DNA from 3 places in the Cedecea selenatireducens genome. Region 2 is predicted to be linked to each of the others. Evidence: predicted binding sites of a transcription regulator. Region 2 holds the regulator's gene; each other region holds the start of a gene.
The links. Region 2 encodes LexA, which represses DNA repair genes until DNA is damaged. Its sites were predicted from a motif close to TNCTGTATGTACATACAGNA; they were not measured.
Positions count from the first base shown of each region.

Region 1 (10,027 bases), on a different contig from region 2:
CGTTCGTTAATCGGAATATTGTGTTCACGTAGCGCGTCGTAGTAGCCCTGCAGGCGATCTTCTGCGTCGGAAATCTGGTGGTTTGAGCAGATATAGCCGATGCGGGTGTGGCCCTGCTGAATTAAATGACGGGTGGCAAGCCAGGCACCGTAGCGGTCATCCAGCGCAACGCAGCGCTGTTCGAACCCTGGCACGATGCGGTTGATCAGTACCATGCCGGGGATCTGCTTCATCAGGGAGATAAGCTCTTCGTCCGGGAGCTTTTTGGCGTGAACGACCAGCGCCGCGCTGCGGTGACGAATAAGCTGCTCGATGGCCTGGCGCTCTTTTTGTTCGCTGTGGTAGCCGTTGCCGATCAGCAGGAAGTTGCCGGTGCGGTAGGCGACCTGTTCAACGGCTTTCACCATGGCACCAAAAAAGGGATCGGAAACGTCGCCGACGATCAACCCAATGGTTTCAGTGGCCTGCTGAGCCAGCGCCCGGGCGTTAGCATTAGGATGATAGTTTAGCGCTTCCATGGCGCTGTTCACCGCCTGCTTTGAGGCTTCGCTGGCTTTTGGAGAGTGGTTAATAACGCGTGATACCGTGGCGACAGAGACACCAGCTAGCCGAGCTACATCCTTAATTGTCGCCATCAAATACCTTCCTGTTAGGGGTAATCGTTTACACAGCGTTTAGTGTTACGGAAAACCCTTGTGACTGCAAGGCAACAACTGACGAATGCCTCGCAAACTGGAACAAAATCAAGGCGAAAGCGTGTAACGGTTACACCTGTCTCAACGAGCTGCCTCTTTTTAGTGCATCTTGCGGATTTTTAAACGTTTCTGCCCAAATTTTTGCTTACATTTTGCAGTCGGCTGTTGCGATTTCAGCGTAGCTAAAATGAAGGCGTCGCTGCTACATTTGTTGTCCCAGAGGTATTGATAGGTGAAGTCAGCGACTAATTGCTGATCCTATGAATTACACCAACCTGCGCGGATGCGCAGGTTTTTTTTTGCCTGAATCCCGCCGCCTGTAACAAGAATCGAGAATTTAAACACCTGGTTGCACTTGGGCTCATTCCCTTGCTTTTTGCCGCTGGTTTCACCGCCAGTGGCGCGAGACAATTCAGATCCCAGAGGTATTGATTGGTGAGAATTCCTGGTACTCTGCTGAGTACAATTCTTTTGCACCAACCTGCGCAGATGCGCAGGTTTTTTTTTGCCATTTTTTGAGCCCCCTCCCGCACTTAACGCATCTGGTGTACTCTTCGACTCTACACTTAACGCTTGCCGACAGACGACAAAGAGAGTCGCTATGCTTTTTGCTTTTTTCCGCGCGCTATTCCGCATTCTGTTCCGGGTAACCCTTTCCGGCGATCCGCAGGTTCTTCATTTACAGCGGGTGCTTATTGTTCCAAACCACGTGTCGTTTCTGGATGGGATCCTCGTCGCGCTGTTTCTGCCGGTGCGCCCGGTGTTTGCGGTCTACTCTTCGATCAGCGAGCAGTGGTTTATGCGCTGGCTCAAGCCGCTGATTGACTTTGTGCCCCTTGACCCGACCAAGCCGATGTCGATTAAGCACCTTGTTCGCCTGGTGGAGCAGGGCCGTCCGGTAGTGATTTTCCCGGAAGGACGTATCAGCCTGACCGGCTCGTTGATGAAAATCTACGACGGAGCCGGGTTTGTGGCGGCAAAAGCCCAGGCAACGGTTGTCCCTTTACGTATCGACGGCGCGGAGCTGACCTTCTTTAGTCGCCTGAAAGGGTTGGTAAAACGTCGGGCTTTCCCACGTATTAGCCTGCATTTGTTGCCGCCAACCGCCATTGCAATGCCGGAAGCGCCACGGGCAAGGGATCGCCGCAAAATGGCCGGCGAGATGCTGCATCAGATAATGATGGAAGCGCGAATGGCGGTACGTCCGCGCGAGACGCTTTTTGAGGCTCTGCTGGCGGCAAAAGATCGCTATGGTTCACGCAAAAACTGCATTGAAGACATTAACTTTAAGCCAGATACCTACCGTTCACTGCTGACTAAAACTCTGTTTGTGGGCCGAATCCTCGATAAATACAGCGAGCAGGGCGAAACTATTGGTTTAATGCTGCCGAATGCGGCTATCAGCGCGGCGGTAATTTTTGGCGCTTCTTCACGCGGCCGTATTCCGGCGATGATGAACTACACGGCCGGCGTAAAAGGGCTGACCAGCGCGATTACCGCAGCGCAAATCAAAACTGTCTTCACCTCTCGCCAGTTCCTGGAGAAGGGCAAACTTTGGCACCTGCCGGAACAGCTGACGCAGGTGCGCTGGGTGTATCTGGAAGATCTGAAATCTACGGTCACCACGAAGGACAAAGTTTGGATCTTTGCCCATCTGCTTGCGCCGCGCCTGGCGCAGGTGAAACAGCAGCCGGAAGACGCGGCGATGGTGCTGTTTACCTCCGGCTCGGAGGGCAACCCGAAAGGCGTGGTGCACAGCCATAAGAGCCTGCTGGCCAACGTCGAGCAGATTCGCACCATCGCTGACTTTACCGCTGACGATCGCTTTATGTCCGCGCTGCCGCTGTTCCACTCTTTTGGGCTAACGGTGGGGTTGTTCACGCCGTTGCTGACCGGCGCGGAAGTGTTCCTCTATCCAAGCCCGCTGCACTATCGCGTGGTGCCTGAACTTATCTATGACCGTAACTGTACGGTCGTGTTTGGCACCTCGACGTTCCTCGGTAACTATGCGCGCTTTGCCAATCCTTATGATTTCTTCCGCCTGCGCTATGTGGTCGCCGGGGCAGAAAAACTGCAGGAAAGCACCAAACAGCTGTGGCAGGACAAGTTTGGCCTGCGCGTTCTGGAAGGCTACGGCGTGACCGAATGCGCGCCGGTGGTTTCTATTAACGTGCCGATGGCGGCGAAGCCGGGGACGGTGGGGCGTATTCTCCCGGCGATGGACGCTCGCCTGCTGGCGGTGCCCGGCATTGAGCAGGGCGGAAGGCTGCAGCTCAAGGGGCCAAACATCATGAACGGCTATCTGCGCGTTGAAAATCCAGGCGTGCTGGAGCGGCCAGAAGCCGAGAACAGTCTCGGCGAAATGGAGCCAGGCTGGTACGACACCGGCGATATCGTGACCTTTGATGAGCAGGGCTACTGCGTGATTCAGGGGCGTGCGAAACGCTTTGCCAAAATCGCCGGGGAGATGGTATCACTTGAGATGGTTGAGCAGATGGCGATCGGTATTTCGCCTGACAAACTGCATGCCACGGTGGTTAAGCACGATACGGCCAAAGGCGAAGCGTTGGTGATGTTTACCACCGACAGCGAGCTTAACCGCGAAAAACTTCTGCGCTATGCGCGTGAGCACGGCGTGCCCGAGCTGGCGGTGCCGCGCGATATTCGCTTCCTCAAACAGCTGCCGGTGCTGGGCAGCGGAAAACCAGATTTTGTCACCCTGAAAGCACAGGTTGATGAAGCGGAGAAGGCCCATGGCTGAACAGGCTGGCAATAGCGGTTCTTTGTGGTCCCGGGGCATGATGGCGGTGACCGCGGCGCAGTTTTTATCGGCCTTTGGCGACAATGCGCTGCTGTTTGCGACGCTCGCAGTGCTCAAGCAGCAGTTCTACCCGGACTGGAGCCAGCCGGTGCTCCAGATGGTGTTTGTGGGCGCCTACATCCTGTTTGCACCTTTTGTGGGGCAGGTGGCCGACAGCTTTGCCAAAGGGCGAGTGATGCTGCTGGCCAACAGCATGAAGCTTGTCGGCGCGGCGGTGATTGCGGTGGGGCTGAATCCTTTTGTCGGCTACACGCTCGTAGGCATTGGCGCGGCGGCCTATTCCCCGGCTAAATACGGCATTCTCGGCGAGTTAACGACCGGGGACAGGCTGGTGAAAGCCAACGGCCTGATGGAGTCCTCTACCATTGCCGCTATCCTGCTTGGGTCGGTGGCCGGTGGGGTGCTGGCGGACTGGAACCTGACGGCGGCGCTGGTGGTCTGTGCGCTGGTTTACGGCGGGGCGGTGATAGCCAACGTCTTTATCCCTAAACTTGCCGCGGCGCGTCCCGGTCAGTCCTGGCGCTTTAAGCCGATGACCCACAGCTTCTTTTTCGCCTGCCGCAGCCTGTGGCGCAGCGGGGAAACGCGATTCTCGCTGGTGGGTACCAGCCTGTTCTGGGGGGCGGGCGTGACGCTGCGCTTCCTGCTGGTGCTGTGGGTGCCGGTTGCATTGGGGATCACGGATAACGCCACGCCTACCTACCTGAATGCGATGGTTGCGGTCGGGATTGTGGTGGGGGCCGGGGCCGCAGCGAAGCTGGTGACGCTCGAAACCGTTGCCCGCTGCATGCCTGCCGGAATATTGATAGGCGTCGGAGTGCTTATTTTTGCTCTCCAGCACGCTCTGCTTCCATCCTATGCCTTACTGGTGCTGATAGGCCTGCTGGGTGGTTTCTTTGTGGTGCCGCTTAACGCGCTGCTCCAGGAACGCGGCAAGCACACCGTTGGCGCGGGCAACGCGATCGCCGTGCAGAATCTGGGCGAAAATACCGCCATGCTTTTGATGCTCGGTCTGTTCTCGCTGGCGGTGAAAACCGGGGCGTCGATTGTTGGGATTGGGATCTGGTTTGGTGCGGTGTTTGCGCTGGCGATTAGCGCGCTTTGGCTGTGGCAAATCAAGCAGAAATAGCAGTAAGGCCCTCTTTTGGAGGGCCGAACTTTCTTACGGAGCCGGATAAGTATAAATCCGATGCGCCGCTTCAATCTCCTCAATCACCTCTTCACCTAGCGTCAGATTCAGGCTTTCAAGGTTGGTCTTAAGCTGTTCCATCGTGGTGGCGCCGAGCAGCGTGCTGGCGACAAACGGCTGACGGCGAACGAAGGCCAGCGCCATCTGCGCCGGATCCAGATTATGGCGTTTCGCTATCTCGACGTAGGCCGCAACGGCTTTCTGTGACTGTTCGCTGCTGTAGCGAGTAAAACGGCTAAAGAGCGTGTTGCGGGCGCCAGCCGGTTTTGCCCCGTTCAGGTATTTGCCCGACAGTACGCCAAAGGCGAGGCAAGAATACGCGAGCAGCTCCACGCCCTCGTGCTGGCTTATTTCAGACAGGCCAACCTCAAAGCTACGGTTTAACAGGCTGTACGGGTTTTGAATCGTGACGATGCGCGGCAGATCGTGTCTCTCAGCAAGCTGCAGGTAGCGCATCACGCCCCAGGCCGTTTCGTTCGAGACGCCGATATAGCGAATCTTCCCGGCACGCTGGCACTCCGTAAGCGCTTCGAGCGTTTCCAGCAGCGTTACCGGCAGCGACGTTGTGTCGTTCCAGGTGTAGCCGAGCTTGCCGAACATGTTGGTCTGGCGCTGCGGCCAGTGAACCTGGTAAAGATCCAGATAATCGGTTTGCAGGCGCTTGAGGCTGGCGTCCAGCGCTTCACGAATGTTTTTGCGGTCGAGGATCTGGTTAGGGCGGATGCCCGCGTCGTTATTACGGGCCGGGCCGCTAACTTTAGAGGCGATAACCAGCTTTTCGCGGTTGCCGCGCGCTTTCAGCCAGCTTCCTACATAGCTTTCCGTTAAGCCCTGAGTTTCCGGGCGCGGGGGCACCGGGTACATTTCCGCGACATCAATCAGATTCACGCCCTGACTGACGGCATAGTCGAGCTGCTGGTGGGCATCGGCCTCGCTGTTTTGTTCACCAAAGGTCATGGTTCCCAGCCCCAGCGTGCTGACTTCAAGTGAACTGTGGGGGATACGGTGATAGTGCATAGCCGGCTTCCTGTTGTTCTTTTGATACGTCAGGCATCGTTACCCGACAAAAGGTCTATAAACATGGCAGAGGCCGAGGCAAAGCGAAAGAGGGGAGGCAAGAAAAGTCACCAGGCCAGCCGGTGGGCTGACCCTGAGATTAGCGCTCGATAATCTGGGAAACGTCGTTGCGGTTGATCTGCATTTCGTTACCCTGCTGGTCGCGATAACTGACCAGACCGGTGTCTTCATCAACCTTAGGTTTACCTTCGGTCAAAATCATTCGTCCATCTTTGGTTGCCATCACATAGTCACTGCTGCAGCCTGAAACGGCAAAGGCAAGACCAATGGCGGAGATTGCTACTGCCCATTTAGTCATCGTTGTGTTCCTCGTCAGGAAGGGATCCCGTTAATAAGTCTAGTAATAACCTGATGAACAGGGGAAGGAAAGCAGCAAATTCTTATTAGGGCGAGGGAAATGTAACATTCTCCGGCGTGTACTGACATAAACCTGGATTGCCTTTCCCTACCGCAGCGCTTAGAGCGTGAAGTGCCGTGCGAGCAGCGCAGCCGTAAAGTTCTTCTTCAAATAAAAGCCGCGTGGCAGCGTGAGAATAGGCGCACCATCGGCGCCGATGGCCTCGGTTAATGCCCGGCTGTTGGCGGCTTTGGGCCTCAGCTGCAGCACTTCGCCGTGGCGGGCGGTAATACGCTCGACCTGGCCCAGCACAATCAAGTCCATCAGCTCTTCCCAGTCCAGACGCAGCTGCCGCTCTTCTTCTTCTGAGGGACTCCAGAGCAGAGGAGAGCCAACGTGCCGCTCGGCGAGTGGAATTTGCCTTTCACCTTCCACCGGGATCCACAGCACGCGCTTGAGCTTGTGCCGCACGTGGCTGGTTTCCCAGACAACGCCGCTATTACCGGTTAGTGGCGCGACGCACACAAAAGTGGTTTCCAGCGGGCGGCCAAGGCTATCCACCGGGATCGTTTTAAGCTCGATGCCGAGATTAGCAAAGTCCTGCTCGGGCTTGCTGCCCGCGCTGGCGCCCAGCCACAGCTCCAGCAAAACGCCAATCCAGCCTTTGTCTCTTTTCAGGTCTTTCGGCGTCTGTAGCCCGGCGCAGGCCGACAGTTCTCCCAGGGTATAACCGGCTACCTGCTGGGCCTGCTGGAGCAGTTCGGCTTCACTCTTTGGGGGCGTAATTAGGGGACGTATCGGTTGCATAGCTCGTTGATGTTTTTTGGTTAAAAAATGAACGCACTTTGTTCACAGCGAAAGTTTAGTTTAGTCGTCTGAGGATAAGATTAACAATATTCTGATTTATAATGATTTTTTTAAGTCAGCCGTTTCGCTGTGGCGGCATGAAAAAAGCTTTTCCAAATCTGGTCACTGGCAATGAACAGGATCTTACACCATGTTATCCACAGAAAAATGGGATAACTGGGAAAAAGCTCGACTACTGGTTCCATTTACAGCCTTGACGGGGCGGTAAAAACCAATTTTTCACCGATTTGTGCCTAACTTGTTTGCACAATCTGTGGATAAAAACGACATTGTTCGATCTTTCATCAGCCGACGATCTTCGTATGTGACGATCGTCACATTATGAAAGCGATGTGTCATTTTTATAGTATTATGGTTATGATATATAAAGACTTTAATATGTGTTCGGATTGCTCCTGATTTTACTTGTCCCGAGTTGTCCCGATGTAATTCGTTAGTTCTTCACAGTTATATCCACAGAAAAAGTGAATAAAACGGCTGGTTTTGGCCGCCCCTGTTTATAACCCGGCTATCTTTTGTGAGTTATTCAAATGTTATTCCATGCAAACGCCGCCGAGAGAGTGGTTTACCGCCTGACACTTGTATGAAACAATCGATGCAATCTAAGTTTGTTTTGAGGTAGTCCGGTGATCGATGATGATGGCTACCGCCCCAACGTTGGGATCGTAATATGTAATCGGCAGGGACAGGTGATGTGGGCGCGGCGTTTTGGCCAACATTCCTGGCAATTTCCTCAGGGGGGCATTAATCCTGGCGAGTCCGCTGAACAGGCAATGTACCGGGAGCTTTTCGAAGAAGTCGGTTTGCAGAGAAAAGACGTTCGCATTCTTGCCTCGACCCGAAACTGGTTGCGTTACAAATTACCTAAACGTTTGGTGCGTTGGGACACAAAGCCGGTTTGTATCGGCCAAAAACAAAAATGGTTTCTTTTGCAGCTGCTGAGCAGCGACGGTGAGATCAATATGCAAACCAGCAGCACGCCGGAATTTGATGGCTGGCGCTGGGTCAGTTATTGGTATCCGGTTCGTCAGGTTGTTTCATTTAAGCGCGATGTTTACCGCCGCGTAATGAAAGAGTTTGCCAGCGTGGTTATGCCACTGCAGGAAGTTACGCCACCACGCAATAACTCGCCGGCCTGGCGACGTAAAAGAGGTTAAGTCACGCGAAAAATGCTCACCCGTCTGCGAGAAATAGTCGAAAAGGTCGCTAGTGCCCCGCGCCTCAATGAGGCGTTGGACATCCTGGTGACTGATATCTGCCTTGCGATGGATACCGAGGTTTGCTCGGTTTATCTCGCCGATCATGAGCGCCGCTGTTTTTACCTTATGGCGACCCGTGGGTTAAAAAAACCGCGTGGTCGCACCGTTACGCTTGCCTTTGATGAAGGTATTGTTGGCCTGGTTGGGCGGCTCGCGGAGCCGATTAACCTGGCCGATGCGCAAAAACACCCCAGCTTTAAATATGTACCCGCCGTAAAAGAGGAGCGTTTTCGTGCGTTCCTTGGGGTGCCTATTATCCAGCGCCGTCAGCTTCTGGGGGTGCTTGTTGTCCAGCAGCGTGAACACCGGCAGTACGATGAGAGCGAAGAGTCTTTCCTCGTTACGCTGGCCACGCAGATGGCCGGGATTTTGTCCCAGTCTCAGTTAGCGGCGCTGTTTGGGCAGTACCGCCAGACCCGCATCCGCGCGCTTCCGGCATCGCCTGGCGTTGCCATTGCAGAAGGCTGGATGGACACCACCGTCCCGCTGATGGAGCAGGTCTTTGAGGCATCAACCCTGGATACCGCACTTGAGCGTGAGCGTCTTACCGCCGCGCTGGAAGAGGCTTCCGGGGAGTTTCGCCGCTACAGCAAGCGTTTTGCCGCCGGGGCTCAGAAAGAGACCGCGGCTATCTTCGATCTTTACTCTCACCTGTTAACCGATGCGCGCCTTCGCCGTGAACTTTTTGCCGAGGTGGACAAAGGCTCGGTGGCCGAATGGGCGGTAAAAACGGTTGTTGAGAAGTTTGCTGAACAGTTTGCCAGCCTCTCTGACAGCTACCTGAAAGAGCGGGCGGGAGACCTCAAAACCCTGGGGCAGCGCCTGCTGTTCCACCTCGACGACACTATTCAGAGCCCGAATACCTGGCCGGAGCGCTTTGTTCTGGTTGCGGATGAGCTTTCGGCCACCACCCTTGCCGAGCTGCCGCAGAAGCGCCTTGCGGGCGTAGTCGTGCGCGACGGTGCGGCAAACTCTCATGCTGCCATCATGGTGCGTGCGCTCGGTATTCCGACCGTTATGGGGGCGGATATTCAGCCTTCGGTACTGCATCGCCGCATGCTGGTGGTGGACGGCTATCGCGGCGAATTGCTGGTGGATCCTGAGCAGGTACTGCTGCAGGAATACCAGCGCCTGGTGAGCGAAGAAAACGAACTCAGCCGCCTGGCGGAAGACGACGTAGAGCAGCCTGCTGCGCTAAAAAGCGGTGAGCGTGTGCAGGTGATGCTTAATGCGGGCCTTAGCCCCGAGCATGAAGAACAGCTTGGCAGCCGTATCGACGGCATCGGGCTGTACCGCACCGAAATCCCGTTTATGCTGCAAAGCGGTTTCCCTTCAGAAGAAGAGCAGGTCGCGCAGTATCAGGGCATGCTGCAGATGTTTAACGACAAGCCGGTGACGCTGCGTACGCTCGACGTTGGGGCCGACAAACAGCTCCCATACATGCCCATCAGCGAAGAAAATCCTTGCCTTGGCTGGCGAGGGATCCGCATCACGCTCGATCAGCCAGAGATCTTCCTGATCCAGGTTCGTGCGATGCTGCGGGCGAACGCGGCGACGGGGAATCTCAGCATTCTGCTGCCGATGATCACCAGCATTGATGAGATTGACGATGCCCGCAGGCTGATCGATCGCGCAGGCCGGGAAGTTGAAGAAGAATTAGGTTATCAACTGCCCGAGCTAAGGCTTGGGGTGATGGTTGAAGTTCCTTCGATGGTGTTCATGCTGGGTCACCTGGCCGGGCGCGTTGATTTTATTTCCGTGGGGACGAACGATCTTACCCAG
Region 1 is NZ_JBHIKW010000007.1:19,263-29,289, forward strand. Features, by position in the region: gene galR (HTH-type transcriptional regulator GalR) at 1-635, opposite strand, end outside; gene aas (bifunctional acyl-ACP--phospholipid O-acyltransferase/long-chain-fatty-acid--ACP ligase) at 1,297-3,456, shown strand; gene lplT (lysophospholipid transporter LplT) at 3,449-4,645, shown strand; gene ACE38U_RS12930 (NADP(H)-dependent aldo-keto reductase) at 4,679-5,722, opposite strand; gene ACE38U_RS12935 (YgdI/YgdR family lipoprotein) at 5,862-6,080, opposite strand; gene mutH (DNA mismatch repair endonuclease MutH) at 6,240-6,926, opposite strand; gene rppH (RNA pyrophosphohydrolase) at 7,613-8,143, shown strand; gene ptsP (phosphoenolpyruvate--protein phosphotransferase) at 8,156-10,027, shown strand, end outside.
Region 1: the regulator LexA is predicted to act here: its motif matches at 7,160-7,179, upstream of mutH (DNA mismatch repair endonuclease MutH).

Region 2 (10,027 bases):
AGCGCCGCATCAATCGCTACGCTGCCCGCCACCAGGCTGGAATTCTGGATGCTGTGCAGATAATCGATATCATTTTGATCGATTGAGGAGCTGACCTTCGCACGAGCATAAGCCCTGGTGACAAAAGCCACTGAGAGTGTGTCATTTGGAATACTCACCGCAATACCCGCCGCGGCTTTGGCATGCGCCGTTTCACCTCGTAAATCTTCAAGCTCCCCGGCTAAATCCCCGGCCGCGCTACGGAACTGATTTAACGTACCGTTCGGATTTAAAAGAATATCTCGCGGCGTTAGCGATCCAATGGATTGTTTATAGTTATCAACTTTATCGCTGATATCATCTATGCGGTCCTGGAGGTTATCTTTATCCGTTATTTGTGCGCCAACCGTCGGCAGAATAACGGTAATATTGTCATCTGGCTGGGAGCGCGCTAATAGCGCCGGGTTGATTAATACGCCGCTGCCATAATTAGCAGAAGCCACGCCTGTTCCCCCCATCGCATCGTTACGCGCCTCGGACCAGGTTCCTGCCGCCCCGGCCTGATGGGCAATAAATAACGTTGCGGCGAGTGTCGCCACCGAAGATTTTATTTTATTCATTCACAGCACGCCTGTCTGATTGTCAGATGAAGTAATTCGCCCCTGACAGTTATGACTGAACAGAGGCAGACTATTGCTGTGAATAGCGCGATAAAAAGATGGATATTTGAACCATCGGGAACCCAAATATATCCATAGGGTTAGCGTCTCATCGTTTCCTTGCTAATTAATTTATAGTTTACCCTTTGGCTTTCGTGAAGGCAGACCGTTATGCGGGCCAAAGAATTGCGGGGGATGATCTATCCAGCGATCCTTACGCTGCATGGCGTAAGACTGATTTAGCGGATAATAAATTTTATTTTCGGCTTTATTCGCTTCCCCAACGACCAATAGCCGAACGTCCTGCCCGGTATTATTGATAAAGGTATGGCAAATGCCTGTTCCGGCAGGAAAACCTACGCTATCGCCGGGTTCAAGCTGCCAAAGGTGGCCATTGATCCACACTTCCGGGTGCCCTTCGAGCACATAGGCAAACTCTTCTTCGCTGCTCTCAGCGTGGGGATAAGAGGTTCTGCGCCCAGGCGGAATGCGTTCGTGGTGAATACCAAGACGGGATAAGCCAAAACTGCGGGCCAGCGGGGCACCAATAGAAAACAGCTCCGGGCTGTCCGGGTAGGTTGAATTATCCCTGCCTTCCAGCTCGCGCCAGTGGCGAATACAATCGGGTTTTTGCATTACTTCCTCCTGGGTAGATAGGGTCATTATGTACCAGGATTCGGCGTTTTATCCGCATTATGGTAAAGTATTGAGTCAATGACCGGGAGAGGCAGATGGACACCACGACTTCGCAAAACGTGTTAGCACAGGCTGAAAAGCTGTGTCTGCAACGCAATGTACGCCTGACGCCGCAGCGTCTCGAGGTGCTGCGCCTTATGTCCGAGCAAACTGGCGCCATCAGCGCCTACGACCTGCTGGATCTCCTGCGCGTCAGCGAGCCACAGGCAAAGCCGCCCACCGTTTACCGTGCACTGGACTTCCTGCTGGAGCAGGGTTTTGTGCATCGCGTGGAATCAAACAACAGCTATGTGCTGTGCAATTTTATCGACCACCCCACCCACTCTTCCGCAATGTTTATTTGCGACAGATGCGGTGCCGTCAAAGAACAGGCGGCTGAAGGTGTGGAAGATATTATGCAGAAGCTGGCGTCAAAAATGGGTTTTGCCCTGCGCCACAACGTGATTGAAGCCCACGGGCTGTGTTCAGACTGTTCGGAAGTTGAAGCCTGTCGCCACCACGGCGCCTGCAATCACGACCATACGATACAGCCGAAGAAAAAGCGTTAAGAAGGGTAGGTACATCCTTGTACCCGGGCAGGATTGGTTTTACGGATTAGCACATTTGAGGGGCCGCCAGGTTACCAGCGGTATTCGTTCCTGGACTCCCAGTCCTTAACCTCTTTCTCTGCCTGGTCTTTGGCGTAACCATAACGTTCCTGGATTTTACCCACCAGTTGGTCACGCTTCCCTTCAATGACGGTCATGTCGTCATCGGTCAGCTTACCCCATTTTTCTTTGACCGTACCTTTGAACTGCTTCCAGTTACCGCCGATTTCGTCCTTATTCATTGTCATCTCCTCATCGTTCGGTTTAGGGTTTTGCATCCTCATTGTCGGATGCTGAATTTCTGGAAAACATCCAATATCTGCTGGATGTAGAAATAATTGTAGTCAAGGATTTCGGGTTACATATAAAACTCAGAATCTTTAACCATTTTCAAAATCAGCGGCACGCGGACTCCCCGCCTTAAAAGCGGGAAATCAGCATGATAGATGAGAAGTTAACGAGGATCAGAAAACGCGATCAATGGTCGCCATGCGCGGCAAACCAGGTGTTATTGCGCCAGTGGCGCCGCCAGATATAACCGAGCGACAGGCCGCGCAAAGCCAAAAATACCGCCAGCGACAACCATAAAGCGTGGTTGCCAAACAGCGGCAGCGTAAGCAGCGTCACGCCAAAGCCCAGGGCGGCAACCGCCATGCTGTTTCGCATCTCGGCCCCGCGCGTGGCACCAATAAACATCCCGTCCAGCAGGTAGCACCAGACGCCCACCATCGGCAATATCACCTGCCAGGCAAGGTAGCGGTCGGCCTGCTGACGCAGCTCCGGCAAGGATGTCAGCAGCGCGACGATGTGTTCTCCGGCAACGGCATAGAGAGCGGCAAACGCCACCGCGACCAACCCGGCCTGCCTGCACGCTGCGCCCCAAACCTCCAGCAGTTGCCCACGGTTACGTGCGCCGTAGGCCTGGCCAGAATGAGCTTCCACCGCATAAGCGAAGCCGTCCAGCGCGTAGGCGGTGAAGGTCAGCAGCGTCATCAGCACGGCGTTCACCGCCACAATTTCGCTGCCGAGACGTGCGCCAAAGATGGTGATGGAGGCAAAGCATATTTGCAGCAGCAGCGAACGCAGCATGATGTCGCGGTTCAGTGCCAGCAGCTTGCGTAGATCCCCCTGCCAGGCCGTTTTAAGGCGTGCCCAGCTAATGCCGCGCAGCTTCAGGACTTTGTGCACCATCAGCAGGCCGATGAAAAACGTGGCGTATTCAGACACCGCCGTCGCCAGCGCCGCCCCCTGCACGTTCATGTGCAGCCCCATCACCAGCCAAAGATCGAGCACGATATTGATAAGGTTTCCCACCACCAGCAGGATCACCGGTGCCCGCGCATACTGAACGCCCAGCAGCCAGCCCAACAGCACGAGGTTAGCCAGCGATGCGGGGGCACTCAGCCAGCGGATCTCCAGGAAACGACGAGCCTGATACAGCACCTCTTCGTTGCCGCCAACGACGTGCAGCGCGAGGGTGATCAGTGGATAACGCAGTAGCACGATGGCAAGCCCGGCGATCAGCGCCAGCATCAGCGGCTGAACCAGCGCGCGCGCCAGCCGCTGTGGATCGTTTGCGCCAAACGCCTGCGCCGTTAATCCGGTGGTGCTCATACGCAGAAACAGCAGCAGCATAAACAGGAAGCTGGTCGCCGTAGCGCCGATAGCCACGCCGCCGAGATAGGTCGGGCTGTCGAGATGGCCGATGACGGCGGTGTCAACCAGGCCCAGCAGCGGCACGGTAATATTGGAAAAAATCATCGGCAGCGCCAGTCGCCAAAGCGCACCATCCGTTGACGAGAAGAATCGCATGGGAATGATCCAGAGGAAAATAGAGGGGTTTAAAGCGGGTGGTACAGCAGGTTTACCGCACCACCAGAAGACGTGTTACAGCCATTCACCGTTGCGGATCACCCCGACGGCCAGACCTTCAATGCTAAAGTTCTGCTCGCGAAGATCGACCACAATAGGCTGGAATTCGCTGTTTTCAGGCAGCAGATGCACGGTGTTACCCTGCTTTTTCAGGCGTTTCACGGTGACTTCATCGTCGATACGCGCGACAACGACCTGGCCGTTACGCACGTCCTGCGTTTTGTGAACCGCAAGCAAATCGCCGTCCATGATGCCGATATCTTTCATCGACATGCCGCTGACGCGCAGCAGGAAATCGGCATTCGGTTTAAACAGCGACGGGTCAACCTGGTAGTGGCCTTCGATGTGCTGCTGTGCCAGCAGCGGCTCACCGGCGGCCACACGGCCTACAAGCGGCAGGCCGCTTTCTTCTTCAACCAGCAAACGAATGCCGCGTGATGCACCGGAAACAATCTCGATGGCACCTTTACGCGCCAGCGCTTTGAGATGCTCTTCAGCGGCGTTTGGAGAACGGAACCCCAGACGTTGTGCAATTTCGGCGCGCGTAGGTGGCATGCCGGTCTGGTTGATATGATCCCGAATGAGATCAAACACCTCTTGCTGCCTGGTAGTTAGTGCTTTCATTCCGCCCCCTGGGTGTTTATACAGTTATGCTGTGAGTATATACAGCCCCGGGCGAATTTGAAACCACAAATTAAGCAAAAAACCAGCGACTTAAACTATTCTGGAAGGACTATCGCAAATGTGACCAAAGCAAGGTGGCCCAGGTCGCAACCGCAAGAATAATCGCTATCAATACCGCGGCTGAACCCATATCTTTGGCTCGCCCTGAAAGCTCGTGGTAGTCGGTGCCCACACGGTCGACCAGCGCTTCAATGGCGCTGTTAAGGATCTCGACAATCATCACCAGCACCACCGAGCCAATCAGTAAAATGCGGGTGATAGGATCAACGTCCAGCCAGCAGGCAATGCCGATGGCAATAACCGCCGCAACGCCTTCCTGACGAAATGCAGCTTCGTTGATCCAGGCCGCTCGCAGTCCCTTCCATGAGTAGCCTGCAGCCTTAATAATGCGGGTGATGCCGGTGGTATTATTCGCCATTAAAGGAAACCTTTTTAAATATTGAGCGTCAATGCTCATTGAGTCTAAATCGCAGCGCCACAGAAATTCCCCAGAGTTTCTGATATCCTTGCGGCGCATTTGCATTATTAACCTGAGGCTTTACATCATCTATGTCAGGCTGGCCAAGAATTTACTACAAATTACTGAATTTACCATTAAGCGTTCTGGTAAAAAGCAAGTCTATCCCGGCCGATCCGCAAACCGAGCTCGGTCTGGATCCCTCACGCCCGATTATGTACGTCCTGCCCTACAATTCTAAGGCAGACCTACTGACGCTGCGTGCCCAATGCCTGGATCACGACCTGCCGGACCCGCTGGAACCTTTGGAAATTGACGGCGTACTGCTGCCGCGCTACGTGTTTATCCACGGCGGCCCGCGCGTCTTTACCTACTACACGCCAAAAGAAGAGTCGGTAAAACTGTTCCACGACTATCTGGATCTGCACCGCAGCAACCCGGATCTCGATGTGCAGATGGTGCCGGTTTCCGTGATGTTTGGCCGCTCCCCAGGACGCGAGAAAGGGGAAATCAATCCGCCTTTACGTACCCTGAACGGCGTCCAGAAATTCTTTGCGGTTTCGTGGCTGGGCCGCGATAGCTTTGTCCGTTTCTCTCCGCCGGTTTCGCTGCGCCGCATGGCGACCGAACACGGCACCGACAAAATTATCGCCCAAAAACTGGCTCGCGTGGCGCGTACCCACTTTGCCCGCCAGCGCCTGGCCGCAGTAGGCCCACGTCTGCCGGTTCGCCAGGATCTCTTCAACAAGCTGCTGGCGTCAAAAGCGATTGCCCGCACGGTAGAAGACGAAGCCCGCAGCAAGAAAATCTCCCACGAAAAAGCGCAGCAAAACGCCGTCGCGCTGATGGAAGAGATTGCCGCCAACTTCTCCTACGAAGCCGTACGTTTAACGGACCGGGTTTTAGGCTTAACCTGGAACCGCCTCTATCAGGGCATTAACGTGCACAACGCCGAGCGCGTGCGCCAGCTTGCCCACGACGGCCACGAAATTGTCTATGTGCCCTGCCACCGCAGCCACATGGATTATCTGCTGCTCTCCTACGTGCTTTATCACCAGGGGCTGGTTCCGCCGCATATCGCCGCCGGGATTAACCTGAACTTCTGGCCGGCCGGCCCGATTTTCCGCCGCCTGGGCGCCTTCTTTATTCGTCGTACCTTCAAGGGCAACAAGCTTTACTCTACGGTGTTCCGCGAGTACCTCGGCGAGCTGTTCAGCCGTGGCTATTCCGTGGAGTACTTTGTCGAGGGTGGCCGTTCCCGTACCGGTCGCCTGCTGGATCCGAAGACCGGCACGCTGTCGATGACGATTCAGGCAATGCTGCGCGGCGGCACCCGTCCGATTACCCTGGTGCCGATTTACATCGGCTACGAGCACGTAATGGAAGTGGGCACTTACGCGAAAGAACTGCGCGGTGCGACAAAAGAAAAAGAGAGCTTCATGCAGATGGTTCGCGGCCTGAGTAAGCTGCGTAACCTGGGTCAGGGCTACGTTAACTTCGGTGAACCGCTGCCGCTGATGGCCTACCTGAACCAGCATGTGCCGGAATGGAAAGATTCTATCGATCCGATTGAAGCGATTCGTCCCGCCTGGTTAACGCCGACGGTGAACAATATCGCCGCTGACCTGATGGTGAGAATCAACAACGCAGGGGCGGCCAACGCCATGAACCTGTGCTGTACCGCGCTGCTTGCCTCACGCCAGCGCTCACTGACCCGTGAACAGCTCACCGAACAGCTGGACTGCTACCTGAACCTGCTGCGCAACGTCCCATATTCTCCGGACGCTACCGCCCCAACGGTCTCCGCAAATGCGCTGATCGACCACGCCCTGCAGATGAACAAGTTCGAGGTGGAGAAAGACACCATCGGTGACATCATCATTCTGCCGCGCGAGCAGGCCGTGCTGATGACCTATTACCGCAACAACATCATGCATATGCTGGTGTTGCCGTCGCTGATGGCGTCCATCATCACCCAGCATCGCCATATCTCACGTGCCGAGCTGCTTCGTCAGATAGAAGTCGTTTATCCGATGCTGAAGGCCGAGCTGTTCCTGCGCTGGGAAAAAAGCGAGCTGGGCAGAGAAATTGATGCGCTGATCGCGGAGATGGAACGTCAGGGGCTGGTGATGGTTGTTGACGATGAAGTGCAGATCAACCCTAACCGTTCTCGCACTCTGCAGCTTCTGGCAGCGGGCGTGCGCGAGACGGTTCAGCGTTATGCCATTACCTTCTGGCAGCTGAGCGCCAACCCGTCGATCAACCGCGGGACGCTGGAGCGTGAAAGCCGTACGGTGGCGCAGCGTCTGTCCGTTCTGCACGGCATTAACGCCCCAGAGTTCTTTGATAAAGCCGTCTTTACCTCGCTGGTACTGACCCTGCGCGATGAGGGCTACATTAGCGATACCGGAGATGCAGACGCGACCGAAACCATCAAGGTGTACCAGATGCTGGCAGACCTGGTGACCTCGGATGTACGTCTGACTATCGAGAGCTCAGCCTCCCAGGACGCTGTTTCCTGATTCGATAGAAACTAAAAAGGCGGGTCGGCATTATGCGTCGACCCGCCTTTTTTATTGCCTGAGCACTCAGAAATGCAGGTAGCTCAGTACCAGCCCAATAAACAGTACCAGGCCCACGTAGTTGTTGTTCATAAACGCTTTAAAGCAGCCTTCACGCTCGCGCCTGGCGATGAGTTTTTGCTGATGAATAAACAATCCACCCGCCAGTAAAATTGACCAGTAGAACGCGCCACCCAGGCCGTTTAGCCAGCCAACTACTCCCATCAGCACCATGGTCGCGATTTGCAGCAGGCCGATAATCAGCTTGTCGTGACGGCCAAACAGAATAGCCGTCGACTTAATGCCAATCTTCAGGTCATCGTCACGATCGACCATTGCATACTGTGTGTCATACGCCACGGTCCAGCAAATATTCGCCAGGAACATCAGCCAGCAGCTGAGCGGCACAGACTCGCTAGCCGCGGCAAAGGCCATTGGTATAGACCAGCCGAAAGCCGCCCCCAGCACCACCTGAGGCAAATGCGTGTAGCGCTTCATAAACGGATACACCCATGCCAGCGCCAGCCCTGCTATCGACAGCAGGATAGTCATGGTGTTGAGCGTCAGCACCAGCAGGAAGGCAAGGCCCACCAGCACGACAAACAGGATCTTCGCTTCTTTCTCTGAAACCGCCCCGCTGGGCAACGGGCGCTGCGCGGTGCGCTTAACGTGGCCGTCGAACTTACGGTCGGCATAATCATTCACGACGCAGCCTGCGGCGCGCATCAGCCAGACGCCAGCGATAAAGACAATCAGGTTCATCAGCGACGGCAGGCCCGGCGTTGCAACCCAAAGCGCCCACAATGTTGGCCACAGCAACAGCAGAGCGCCGATTGGCTTATCGGTGCGCATCAACCGGTGGTAGGCCAGAAGCTTTCCCTGGTTAAGACTCCACTCCATTATTTTTCCTCTTCGTACAGCGGAGACGCTGGCAAAAACAGTTCGGTCAGCAGCAGCGGTTTGCCGGAGAGTCTCAGCCGGGAGCGACGCCCCCAAAGTTCAGCGCTGCGGCCAATTTCGATGTAGTCGCGCGTCAGGGTTGATGAGCTAAACAGGTAACGCCCGAGCGGCGTATTGCCAAGCTTTTGCAAGGCCAACTCGGGACCCTCTAGCGTGGTTTCAGGCACAACGGTGCGCCCAAGTAGCCAGGGTTCATCATCACCACAGAGAATAATTTCCCGCAGCCAGTAGCGCTCAGAAGCAGGCAATAGCCCGACTTCAGGCATATCACTGCCGGCCGGGAAAAAACCTTCGCGCACAATGCGGACGGTGACTTTGCTGCAGTGCTGTTCGAAGCGTTTCGTCATCGAATCTTCCAGCAAGAGCCAGTCAAGATAAGCGGAGCTAAGCCCTTGCGGGACCTCCGTAAAGAAATTCAGGGCGCGCAACGGCGACAGCGCGTCGGACATGGGAATACTCTCCGATATATAACCTGGAGGCATTGTAACGCAGAACATCCCCGTGGGGGCAGACAATGGCAGCACCCGCGGCAAATATCGCAACAATTGAGCAACAGAAGAGCAATCTTAGGTAAGGGAGTACAACCCCCCTGTGGCTCGAATTATGACGGGGAAAAAAAAGGTGCGCCTGAGCGCACCAATACTTCAAGCATCAGCAACGTGGGGAGATGGTTACCCCTTGCCTTTTACACTGCTGATAAAAGTTTTACGGGCGGAGGTGGAACCCAGACGCTCGGCTTCATTCAGCAGTTTCAGGGCCTTATCGATGTCGCCTTTATCCACAGCCTGTTTAATCGCGCGGTTAAAATAGCTTTCCGTATCATTGAGCATCGGCTCGCTCTTCGCGGCCGGTGCCGGAGCAGGCGCGGCCACTGGCGCTGGAGCGGCAGCCGGTGCGGAGTAAGCCGTTGGCGGCGCTACGTTGCCCACGACAACAGGTTTCGCATCGGAACCACCGAAGATTTTGCCGATCATGATGTTGCCGCTGTTCTGTTCGGTTTTGACCTGCACCGTCAGCGTACCTTGCCCACTGTGACGGGCAACCGGGTCGGCAACATCAGGAATGGCGTTGCTTGCCCCTTCGGCGTAGAGCTTCGCCGGGTTAATCATGCGGGTAGTTTCAGTCAGATCGTGTTTGGTGGTGTACACCAGCATATAGATCTGTTTCTGCCCCATCATCGGGGTCAGCTTCATGACGTTTTCCAGACGGTTGCCGGAGGTCATACCCGGCTTCTGGTACTGGAAGTAACTGCTCGGGAAGAAAGCAGAAGGCTGCATCTGCCCGTCGAGAATCAGGACGTTTGGCGCATAAACGCTTAAGTCTTTTACCAGGCTGGTCAGCGTGATTTCCAGTGAGCCCTGATCGGCTGGCAGTATGAATGCCGCCACGCTACCGGAGAGTTCACCTACGTTAAGGCTGGCCGAAGAGGCACTCAGGACCACATCCTGGCTGACGGGCGGCATCAGCGGGACCCACGGCAGGCTCTGTAATTTTTCCGCAGGAATAGACGGTGCGGTTGAGACGTTTTGCGGGTTAATCGCCGCGTTGGCGGCAAATGAGGCCGGCACGGAC
Region 2 is NZ_JBHIKW010000003.1:469,896-479,922, forward strand. Features, by position in the region: gene ACE38U_RS07680 (conjugal transfer protein TraF) at 1-599, opposite strand, end outside; gene ACE38U_RS07685 (cupin domain-containing protein) at 771-1,274, opposite strand; gene zur (zinc uptake transcriptional repressor Zur) at 1,370-1,882, shown strand; gene ACE38U_RS07695 (CsbD family protein) at 1,954-2,163, opposite strand; gene dinF (MATE family efflux transporter DinF) at 2,399-3,733, opposite strand; gene lexA (transcriptional repressor LexA) at 3,809-4,417, opposite strand; gene ACE38U_RS07710 (diacylglycerol kinase) at 4,527-4,895, opposite strand; gene plsB (glycerol-3-phosphate 1-O-acyltransferase PlsB) at 5,027-7,456, shown strand; gene ubiA (4-hydroxybenzoate octaprenyltransferase) at 7,523-8,395, opposite strand; gene ubiC (chorismate lyase) at 8,395-8,904, opposite strand; gene malM (maltose operon protein MalM) at 9,127-10,027, opposite strand, start outside.

Region 3 (10,027 bases), on a different contig from region 2:
GGATCGGTCATCAGCTTGAAAGCCAGCGCCGAGAACGGTTCGTCGTCGTTGGCATGGCGTTCAATCGTCTGGCCCTTTTCGTCCACGCCCTGAATAGAAGGAATGTCGAGCGGGGAAGGCATCAGCTCAACAACCGCATCCAGCATGCGCTGTACGCCTTTGTTTTTGAACGCGCTGCCGCACAGCATAGGCTGTATTTCCCCGGAGATGGTACGGGCACGCAGGCCGGTAACGATCTCCGCCTCGCTCAGCTCGCCGGTTTCCAGGTATTTGTCCATTAGCTCATCGTTGGCCTCCGCCGCAGCGGACACCATTTTTTCCCGCCATTGTTGTGCGGTTTGCAGCAGATCTTCAGGCACCGGCGCATAGCTGAACGTCATACCCTGGGTTGCGTCGTCCCACAAAATTGCGCGCATTTTGATCAGATCCACCACGCCGGTGAAGCGTTCCTCCGCACCAACGGGGATCACAATCGGCACCGGGTTAGCCTTCAGGCGGTCAATCATCATCTGCACCACGCGGAAGAAATCGGCTCCCGGACGGTCCATTTTGTTAACGAAGGCCAGCCGCGGTACGCGGTATTTATTCGCCTGTCGCCACACGGTTTCGGACTGAGGCTGCACGCCGCCCACGGAGTCATAAACCATTACGGCGCCGTCGAGTACGCGCATGGAGCGCTCCACCTCAATGGTGAAGTCCACGTGTCCCGGCGTGTCGATGATGTTGATACGGTGCGGTTCAAAACCGCGATCCATACCCGGCCAGAAGCAGCTCACCGCGGCGGACGTAATGGTAATGCCGCGCTCTTGCTCCTGAGCCATCCAGTCTGTCGTTGCTGCGCCATCGTGAACTTCGCCCAGTTTGTGGCTCATGCCTGTGTAAAACAAAATACGTTCGGTCGTAGTTGTTTTACCGGCATCAATGTGGGCGGAAATACCAATGTTGCGATAGCGTTCGAGAGGGATGGGTCGGGGCATGATGTGTCCTTAGTCTTTTTGACTGTTAAGCGACGGCCAGGATGGCCGCCCAATTTGTTCGCCATCATAATAGTACAACTGTACGAGTATATTCGAACAATTTGAGCTATCGTTAATCTCGATACAGTCGAAGTCCGGCAAGTTTGTTATAGTAGCCAGCCGCCGTGCCGTAACCGCCGATACAGGAAGAGTATGATCGCCAACCATCCCGAACGAGAACAAATCCGCCTTGAAAATGTCCTTTTTGCGCTGGGTAACCCGCTGCGACTGGGGATTGTTAAATCGCTCGCCGGTGGCGAAGAACTTACCTGCGGCGCTTTGCGTCAGGACGTAGCGAAGTCGACCATGACCCACCACTGGCGCGTATTGCGCGATAGCGGCGTGATTTGGCAGCGCCCTCAGGGACGTGAGAATCTGATTTCGTTGAGGCGTGAAGATCTGGACGCGCGGTTTCCCGGCCTGCTGGAAACCTTACTGCGGGTTATGGTGAACGAGGCATAAAAAAACCGCCCATGAAGGCGGTTAGATTGATGGCAAACCCGAGAACATTATTCATTGTTTTTATTAGACCTGGGTTCGGTCTTTTTTAGAGCAATGAACTTTGTCAGCAGCCTCACCACCGCCCATGAAGGCGGTTATTTTAGATTCACTGAAGTTATTCAGCTTTGGTATCGGCTACTTTCTGCTCGCCCATCACTTTCAGCTTCTTAGAGATTTCACGACGCTCTTTAGACAGCTCGGCGTTTTTGATGATGTAGTCATCCACGCGGTCTTCGTAGTCGGTTTTCATGCTGGCGATAATGCCCTGCACCGCTTCGATGCTCATGCCCGGCTTGATGTAGTCGCTCAGGTTATCAAGCAGCAGCACACGCTTCTGGTTGTCACGGATCTTTTTCTCTACGTCCTGAATTTCACGCTGCAGTTTGTTTTTACGACGGAACAGACGAACAAACTCCAGAACGTCCTGGAAGGTAGGTTTGATATTTTCCATTTTTACACCCCTGCTAAATTGGTACTCGGATTCGTTAAGACAACCGCCATAACCTTAGTCGTCGCGGTTGACGATGACAATTTTTTTGTCAATCTCACTGACGGGCTGGCCCTATCTTAACCTCAATTTCTGCTGAATCGAAACAAGCATTGTCATTTCTGCACTTTACGCGCGCTATTTGCGCAGCGCCCGGCAAATAAGATGCGACAGCAGCTCAAGCTGGCGGGCCAGTTCGAGGCTAAGCCAGACGTAGCCATGAATCGGCGTCTCCTGCAGCGCGCTTCCCTTACCCTCTTCCATCAGTTGCCGTAGCTCCAGAACGATTTCATTCAGCTTTTCAGTGTTGGCAGCGATTGGAGAAGGATTTCCTTCATGCAATGCCTTCGCAATGGCCGCCAGCGTTCGCTGCGTCATCTGCTGCGTGTCGCGCAGCGTATGGGCGTTGATCATCACGAAATGGCTGGCCCGCGTTGCCCAGTAGGCGTTTATCTGCAGCTCGAGAGTACAGACCATGTTGCGGTTGATGGTCTGAATGGCTTCAAAAACCGACTTCTGAATGCGGGTTTCTTTGCTGGCAGGGCCAATCAAGGCACGCATTTTAACAACGTCATTGAGGATCTTCTGCAGCGGTTTTTCCAGCCGCGGGCGGTCCACGAGGTTTGGCGAAAAACCGGCGGTATAGACCTTACCGAACGCCTGCACGAAGGTCGCCATCTGGATGCGCCAGTGAATAAACGCGCGCTGTGGGTAAACGCTGGTGAACAACATTGCCAGAAGAGAGCCAAAAATAACGTCGCCACTTCGCCACAGCGCAATCTCCATGTCGCCCGGAGGCGCTCCCACGACCACCGAGAGCGTGATGCCGATAAGCAGAGCCTGGTATGGGCGTTTGCCGAGTGCCAGATAGCCGCACAGGAACATTGCCAGCCCGCACCAGATAATCATCAGCGGCAGAGAGAAAAGCTCAAGCTTGAGGGCTATCAGCCCGATGGCCGCCCCAAAGATGGTGCCGCCAATACGCTGGAAGGCGCGAGGCACCACGTTTCCCCAAAAGGAGATAGGCCCCATTACCACCACCAGCGTGATCAGCGGCCAGGTCCCTTCCGGGATCTGCAGCAGGCGAACCAGAACAAACGTCAGCACAAAAGCAAGGGCGATGCGTATACCGTGGGCAACGCGATAGTTGCGGTAAATACGGATCTCAAACGGGGTCAGTGATTTGTCGGGACGCACACCCGGCTCTCCGAAAACAAAAAAGAAATTGTACCCGTTTTTCTCATAAAGAAATCATAAAGCCTCGGAGCGCAGGGCTTTTACGCGGGATATTTCATGTTTCTTTGCTGAATATCAGAAATGGGGCGGCAACCTGCCGCCCAGGTTGACCGACGCTAACGCAGCCAGGGGGTGACCGTAACCCCAACCAGCAAACCTTCAGGGCTCAGCAGGCGTGACAGCGTTTGCCCCCAGGGCTCCAGGCGGTTATCCACCAGCATTTTGTAGCCTGACTGCTTCAGCACCTCCGTCGCCTGCCCGACGTCTTCCACTTCAAACTCCACCCAGCTTTGTGGCGCGCTAACGTCTTCAGGCCAACTGCCCACGCCAAAACAGGATTGTGCCGCCTGAGCCAGCGGCCAGAGGGCGAAATGTTTCACGCCGTCCAGCACGCCGTTCTCCGTTGCCAGATAGTCTTCGTTGCCTTCCATAGCCTTCAGCGGCAGGCCAAGCACCTGCTGATAAAATCCGGCGCTTGCCGCCACGTCACGCGGGACAGGGCCATAACCGGCAATGAATAACACCTTTAACCCTGCGATAGCTTCCGTCATGATTTCCTCCTGTCAGGCTTTAGCGACCGGGATATACATATCAATTTCCCATACGCCGGTTGCAGACCCGTCGTTCAGGTAGATTTCATAGCAGGGTTTTCCGGTTAACCGATAGCCGCCGTCGGCCTCTATCTGGTCGAAGAAGGTTTCCCAGGCCTGCTGGAAAGCTTCATTTTCCACCCTGGCATGACCGATGGCGTAGGTATCGGCCTCGATAGCCGTGACGATTACGCCTTCGCTGTTCGCCGGAACCTTGAAATCATCAGAAACGCCGAGCACGGTGTCAACGCGGAGCTTTTGCGCCGGAACGACATCGGGATCGTCGTAGTAAACGGCCAGCCATTCTCCATTCAGGCTGTGGGTTTGTGCCCACATCGCCAGCTGACCAAAACCCTGCGGAACCGTGGTTTCCCAAGGCCCGACCAGATGAAAGCCGGCCACTTTTCGCGCCGGAACGTGCTGAACTTTAAATGTCATACTGCCTCCACGCTGATGAATAAATGCACTGTACGTTTATACACTATAGCGTTTATGGCGTCGGCACAAGCTGCCAGTTTTGGGAGCTGTTTCGCAAGAAACCGGGACAAAAAAGCCGCGCAGGAAGCGCGGCTCAAGAGCGTGGTAAATGGATTAAAGCGTACGGCTGATGAAGTCGCCGAGACGTGAAAACACCCCGCCTTTCTCTACCGGCGTGAGGTTCACCAGCGGCCACTGGGAGATAAGCTTGTCGCCATCGAACAGCTGAATCTCGCCCACCTGAGCATTGGCTGCCAGCGGCGCCTCCATATCCTGCTTGCTCAACACATATTTGGCCTTGATGTTGGAGACTTCAGCTTTAGGCAGCGCCAGAAAAACGTCCTGATCCGGGCCAACGCTGATGTCAGGCTTATCGCCGTACCAGATGTGCTCGCTGCCGATGGCTTTGCCTTTTTGTAATACCTGCACGGTGTCGAAGTTATCCTGCCCCCAGTGCAGCAGTTTGCGGGCCTGCTCTTCGCGCCCTTTTGAGCTAAGGCCGCCCATAATAACCGCAATCAGTCGGCGCTGGCCGAGCACGCTGGAGGCGATAATGTTGAACCCGGCGCTTTCGGTATGCCCCGTTTTCAGGCCGTCAACGTTCAGGGCTTTATCCCACAGCAGGCCGTTACGGTTCTGTTGGGTAATGCCGTTCCAGGTGAGGCTGCGCTCGCTGTACATATGGTAGAACTGCGGCTCGCCGTGGATGATAGCGCGGGACAGAACGGCCAGATCATAGGCCGAACTGTGCTGCCCCGGCGCGTCCAGGCCGTGAACGGTTTCAAAATGGGTGTCATGCAGGCCAAGCTGCTCGACATAGTGGTTCATCATGGCGACAAACTGCTTTTGCCCGCCGGCCACATAATCTGCCAGCGCAACGCAGGCATCGTTACCGGAATCAATAATAAGCCCCCGACTTAAGTCACGTACGGTGACCCTGTCGCCCGGTTTAATAAACATCAGCGATGAGCCATCAAAGACCGGGTTGCCTTTTGCCCAGGCGTCTTTCCCCACCGTGACCACATCGTCCGGCGTGATACGTTTGCTGTCGATAGCACGGTCTACCACATAGCCGGTCATCAGCTTTGTCAGGCTGGCCGGATTACGCTGGACGTGCTCGTTACCTGCGGTCAGCACCTGCCCGGTGGTGTAATCCATCAGCACCCATGCGCCAGCCTGAACCTGCGGCGGCTGCGGCTGATGGGGGAAAATATCATCAGCAAACGCGGAGTTAACGGAAAGGGACAAAAAGCTCAGGGCAACAAGCAGGCGGGTTTTCAACGGAATATCCTCAAAGACTTAATTTACAGCGGCTCGTTTTACGGGAGTTCTTGTTAATTTGCTTCTTTAAATTGCAAGAAAATATGACATTTCATATTTGGTAATAATAATGAATGATATTTGTACGAATATATTCCTGCCGAAAGTTGCCCTGCGTTTATTCTGATATTCCCCGATTGCGCGACTTTCTGATTGTGGCGGCTTTGATTCATTTTTACTCTGACCGAAGAAAATACAGATATAGGTCATCTTATAGTGGAAAGTAAACGCTGGTCTCCCGAGCTGGAAGGGCTGCGCGGTCTGGCATCGCTCTGGGTTCTGCTCGGCCACATTTGTTTGCTGGTGCAATGCCGCATCCCCGTGCTCTACGATCCGGGCATGGGGGTTGATTTATTTATTTTGCTGTCCGGTTATTTGATGGCAAAAAATTATCAGGAACGACGGGTAAAAGAGCCGTGGAATAGCCCCAACACATTTCGCGTATTCTGGCTGCGTCGCTTCTTTCGCATCGCCCCACTCTATTATTTACTGCTGATAATTGCCCTGTTCTTTGGCGGCTGGTTTGGCGAAATGCGCGATATTATCGCCAGCGCCTGGCCGACTACCGCCACGGCAAGCAGCCGCTATGCCGACCATTCCGTTACTAACATTGTCAGCCACCTGTCGTTTATTTTCGGCCTGCTGCCCGAATACTCCTTCCGCACCGTATTGCCCGACTGGAGTATTGGGCTTGAGATGCAGTATTACCTGCTCTTCCCGTTCATCATGTTGCTGGTGATGCGCTACGGGTTTGCGGTCAGCGCCACGCTGCTGATGGTCGTTTGCCTGGCGGCGCGCTGGCTCTTTCCGGACTACTTCAACGCCTTCCCGATGCCGTCGATGATCCTGATAAAGCTGCCGCTGTTTATCGCCGGTATGCTGATATCTCACACGGTGATGCAGAGAAACCTGCGCTATTGCGCGCTGGCGCTGCTCGCCCCCGTCATTGCCTGGCAGATGCATATTGCGGAAACTCACCTGCGGCTGGCAGCGGAGTGCGTGATGATTGTTGGGATGACGCTGCTGCTCTGGCAGCATCAGGGCGAAAGCCGCCTGAGCCGGATGACAGACGCCCCGCGCAGGCTGCTCACCTGCCGGTTTAGCCTGTTCCTCGGGGACGTGTCTTACTCGGTGTATCTGCTGCACCTGATGCTTGTGATTCCCGTCATCGGCCTGCTGGTTCGCTACACCGCCTTTGCCCACCAACCTTCTCTCATTCGCTTCCTGATTGTGACGGTGATAGCGCTGCCGGCCGTCTGGCTGATTGCAGTGGTGCTTTACCACAGGGTAGAAAAACGCGGTATCGCGCTGGGTAAACGCTTGATTAGCCGCGTCGGGCTAAAGTCCCAGCGGGCCACATCTTAAACGCGCTTTTCCTTCTGATGAGCCAGCAGATGGTTTACCATTGAGCCAGAATACAACTAGCTCAATGGTAACTTCTGTGTCTGATTCTGCTCCCCTTGCTACATTTCTTTTTCACGATTACGAGACCTTCGGCAAAAGCCCTTCGCTGGACAGGCCGGCCCAGTTTGCCGCCATCCGCACCGACGGCGAATTTAACGTTATTGGCGATCCGGAAGTGTTTTACTGCAAGCCTGCGGATGACTACCTGCCTCAGCCAGAAGCCGTGATGATTACCGGCATAACGCCTCAGCAGGCGCTGGCTCGCGGCGAAAACGAAGCGGATTTTGCAAAGCGTATTCACGGTATTTTTACCGTGCCAAAGACCTGCGTGGTGGGCTACAACAACGTGCGCTTCGACGATGAAGTGACGCGTAATATCTTCTACCGCAACTTCTACGATCCCTACGCCTGGAGCTGGCAGAACGACAATTCCCGCTGGGATTTGCTCGACGTGATGCGCGCCTGCTATGCCCTCCGCCCGGAAGGTATCGTCTGGCCGGAAAACGAAGACGGGCTGCCAAGCTTCCGTCTTGAGCACCTGACGAAGGCTAACGGCATTGAGCACGCCAACGCACACGATGCCATGTCAGACGTCTATGCGACCATCGCCATGGCGCAGCTGGTTAAAACACGTCAGCCGCGCCTGTTTGACTATCTCTACAGCCACCGCTCGAAGCAAAAACTACAGACGCTGATTGATATCCCGCAGATGAAGCCGCTGGTTCACGTGTCCGGCATGTTCGGCGCACAGCGCGGCAATACCAGCTGGATAGCGCCGCTGGCCTGGCATCCCGATAACCGCAATGCCGTGATTATGGTGGACCTGGCCGGGGATATTTCCCCGCTACTGGAGCTGGACGCCGGCACCCTGCGCGACCGCCTGTATACGCCAAAATCCGAGCTGGGGGATAACGCCGCGGTGCCGATCAAGCTGGTGCATCTGAATAAGTGCCCGGTACTTGCCGTCGCCAACACGCTGCGGCCGGAAGATGCCGAGCGCCTCGGCATAAACCGCCAGCGCTGCCTTGATAACCTGAAAGTGCTGCGTGAGCATCCGGAAGTTCGTGAAAAAGTGGTGAGGCTGTTTGCCGAGGCCGAACCATTTGTGCCTTCCGATAACGTTGATGCCCAGCTTTACAACGGTTTCTTCAGCGATGCTGACCGCGCCGCAATGCGCATCGTGCTGGAAACTGACCCGCAGAATCTACCGGCGCTGGATATCACCTTTGCCGATAAGCGTATCGAGCAGCTGCTGTTTAACTACCGGGCGCGCAACTGGCCGGGCACGTTAAGCGAAGAGGAGCAAAACCGCTGGCAGCATCACCGCCGCGATGTGCTTTCTCAGGAAGCCCTGCAGGCCTACGCCCTTGAGCTGGAAACGCTGTATAACCAGCATGAAGGTGATAAAGAGAAACTGGCGTTGTTGAAAGCGCTGTTTGAATACGCGCAATACCTGGTCGGTTAACGCTTTTTACAGACAAAAAAAATGGCTCCCACCGGGAGCCATTCTTATTTCATCAAAACTGATTAAGCGATGTCTTCGTTGTACTGTGGAACCGGGTTACGGAAGCTGCGGGTTACGCAGGCAACGTAAATCAGACCGATTGCACCCCAAATCAGGCCGAGGATCATCGAGCTTTGCTCCAGATTAATCCACAGCGCGCCTACGGTCAGAGCACCGATAGTCGGCAGCACCAGGTAGTTGAAATGGTCTTTCAGTGACTTGTTGCGCTTTTCGCGGATCCAGAACTGCGAGATAACCGACAGGTTAACGAAGGTAAAGGCCACCAGCGCACCGAAGTTAATCAGCGCAGTTGCGGTTACCAGGTCAAAGTCGATAGCCATCAGCGCTACGGCACCCACCAGCAGCACGTTAAACGCCGGGGTACGCCATTTCGGATGAATGTAGCCGAAGAAGCGGTTCGGGAACACGCCGTCACGGCCCATCACGTACATCAGGCGAGAAACGCCGGTGTGCGCCGCCATACCGGAAGCCAGCACGGTAATGGTGGAGAAGATAAGCGCGCCAACCTGGAAAGCTTTACCCGCAACGAACAGCATGATTTCAGGCTGAGACGCGTCCGGATCTTTAAAGCGAGAGATATCCGGGAAATACAGCTGCAGGAAATAGGTCGACACGATGAAAATCATGCCGCCAATCAGCGCGGTCAGGAAGATAGCCCGAGGAATCACACGCTCGGCGTCTTTGGTCTCTTCAGACAGGTTGCTGATGCCGTCAAATCCGGTGAACGAGAAGCACAGGATAGTTGCCCCGGTAATCATCGGTGCAATATGGGCGTTTTCAGACCAGAACGGTTTGCTGCTTGTGAGAGTACCCGCGCCTTCACCCCCGGAAACGCCGTAAACCACCATGCCCATAATGACCGCAATCAGCACGATTTGCAGCAGCACGATGACGCTGTTGAAGTTGGCAACGGTTTTTACACTGCGCAGGTTAGAGACGGTCATAAAGCCAACCAGCACCACTACGAAGATCCACGAAGGGACGCCGGGTACCAGAGCTTCAAAATAGATTTTTGCCAGCAGGATGTTAATCATCGGCGCGAACAGATAGTCCAGCAGCGACGACCAGCCCACCATAAAACCGACCAGCGGGTTAATGGATTTTTGGGCGTAGGTATAAGCGGAACCCGCAGACGGGAAACGACGCACCAGCTTGCCATAGCTCAGCGCAGTGAACAGAATCGCCACCAGAGCAAAGGCATAAGCCGTCGGCACATGGCCATCGGTCATCCCGGAAACAATACCGAAAGTATCAAACAAGGTCATCGGCTGCATGTAGGCAAGGCCCATCATAACTACCGGAACCAGCGTCAGGGTCTTACGCAGACCTGGGCGGGTGTTTGCACCTGCGGTGACGTTAAGCGACATGGTTGTTTCCCTCAATAGAGAAAGCCTGCGCAAAAGCAAAAATCTGCCCCATCTGAATTTCCTCGGCGACACGACTGTCGTTTTTTAAAAGCTAGTATCTATCC
Region 3 is NZ_JBHIKW010000001.1:450,986-461,012, forward strand. Features, by position in the region: gene fusA (elongation factor G) at 1-977, opposite strand, end outside; gene ACE38U_RS02165 (ArsR/SmtB family transcription factor) at 1,170-1,478, shown strand; gene ACE38U_RS02170 (DUF496 family protein) at 1,633-1,968, opposite strand; gene ACE38U_RS02175 (FUSC family protein) at 2,143-3,201, opposite strand; gene ACE38U_RS02180 (VOC family protein) at 3,357-3,791, opposite strand; gene sbmC (DNA gyrase inhibitor SbmC) at 3,804-4,268, opposite strand; gene dacD (serine-type D-Ala-D-Ala carboxypeptidase DacD) at 4,422-5,588, opposite strand; gene ACE38U_RS02195 (acyltransferase family protein) at 5,841-6,992, shown strand; gene sbcB (exodeoxyribonuclease I) at 7,069-8,496, shown strand; gene ACE38U_RS02205 (APC family permease) at 8,559-9,923, opposite strand; gene yoeI (membrane protein YoeI) at 9,913-9,975, opposite strand.
Region 3: the regulator LexA is predicted to act here: its motif matches at 4,295-4,314, upstream of sbmC (DNA gyrase inhibitor SbmC).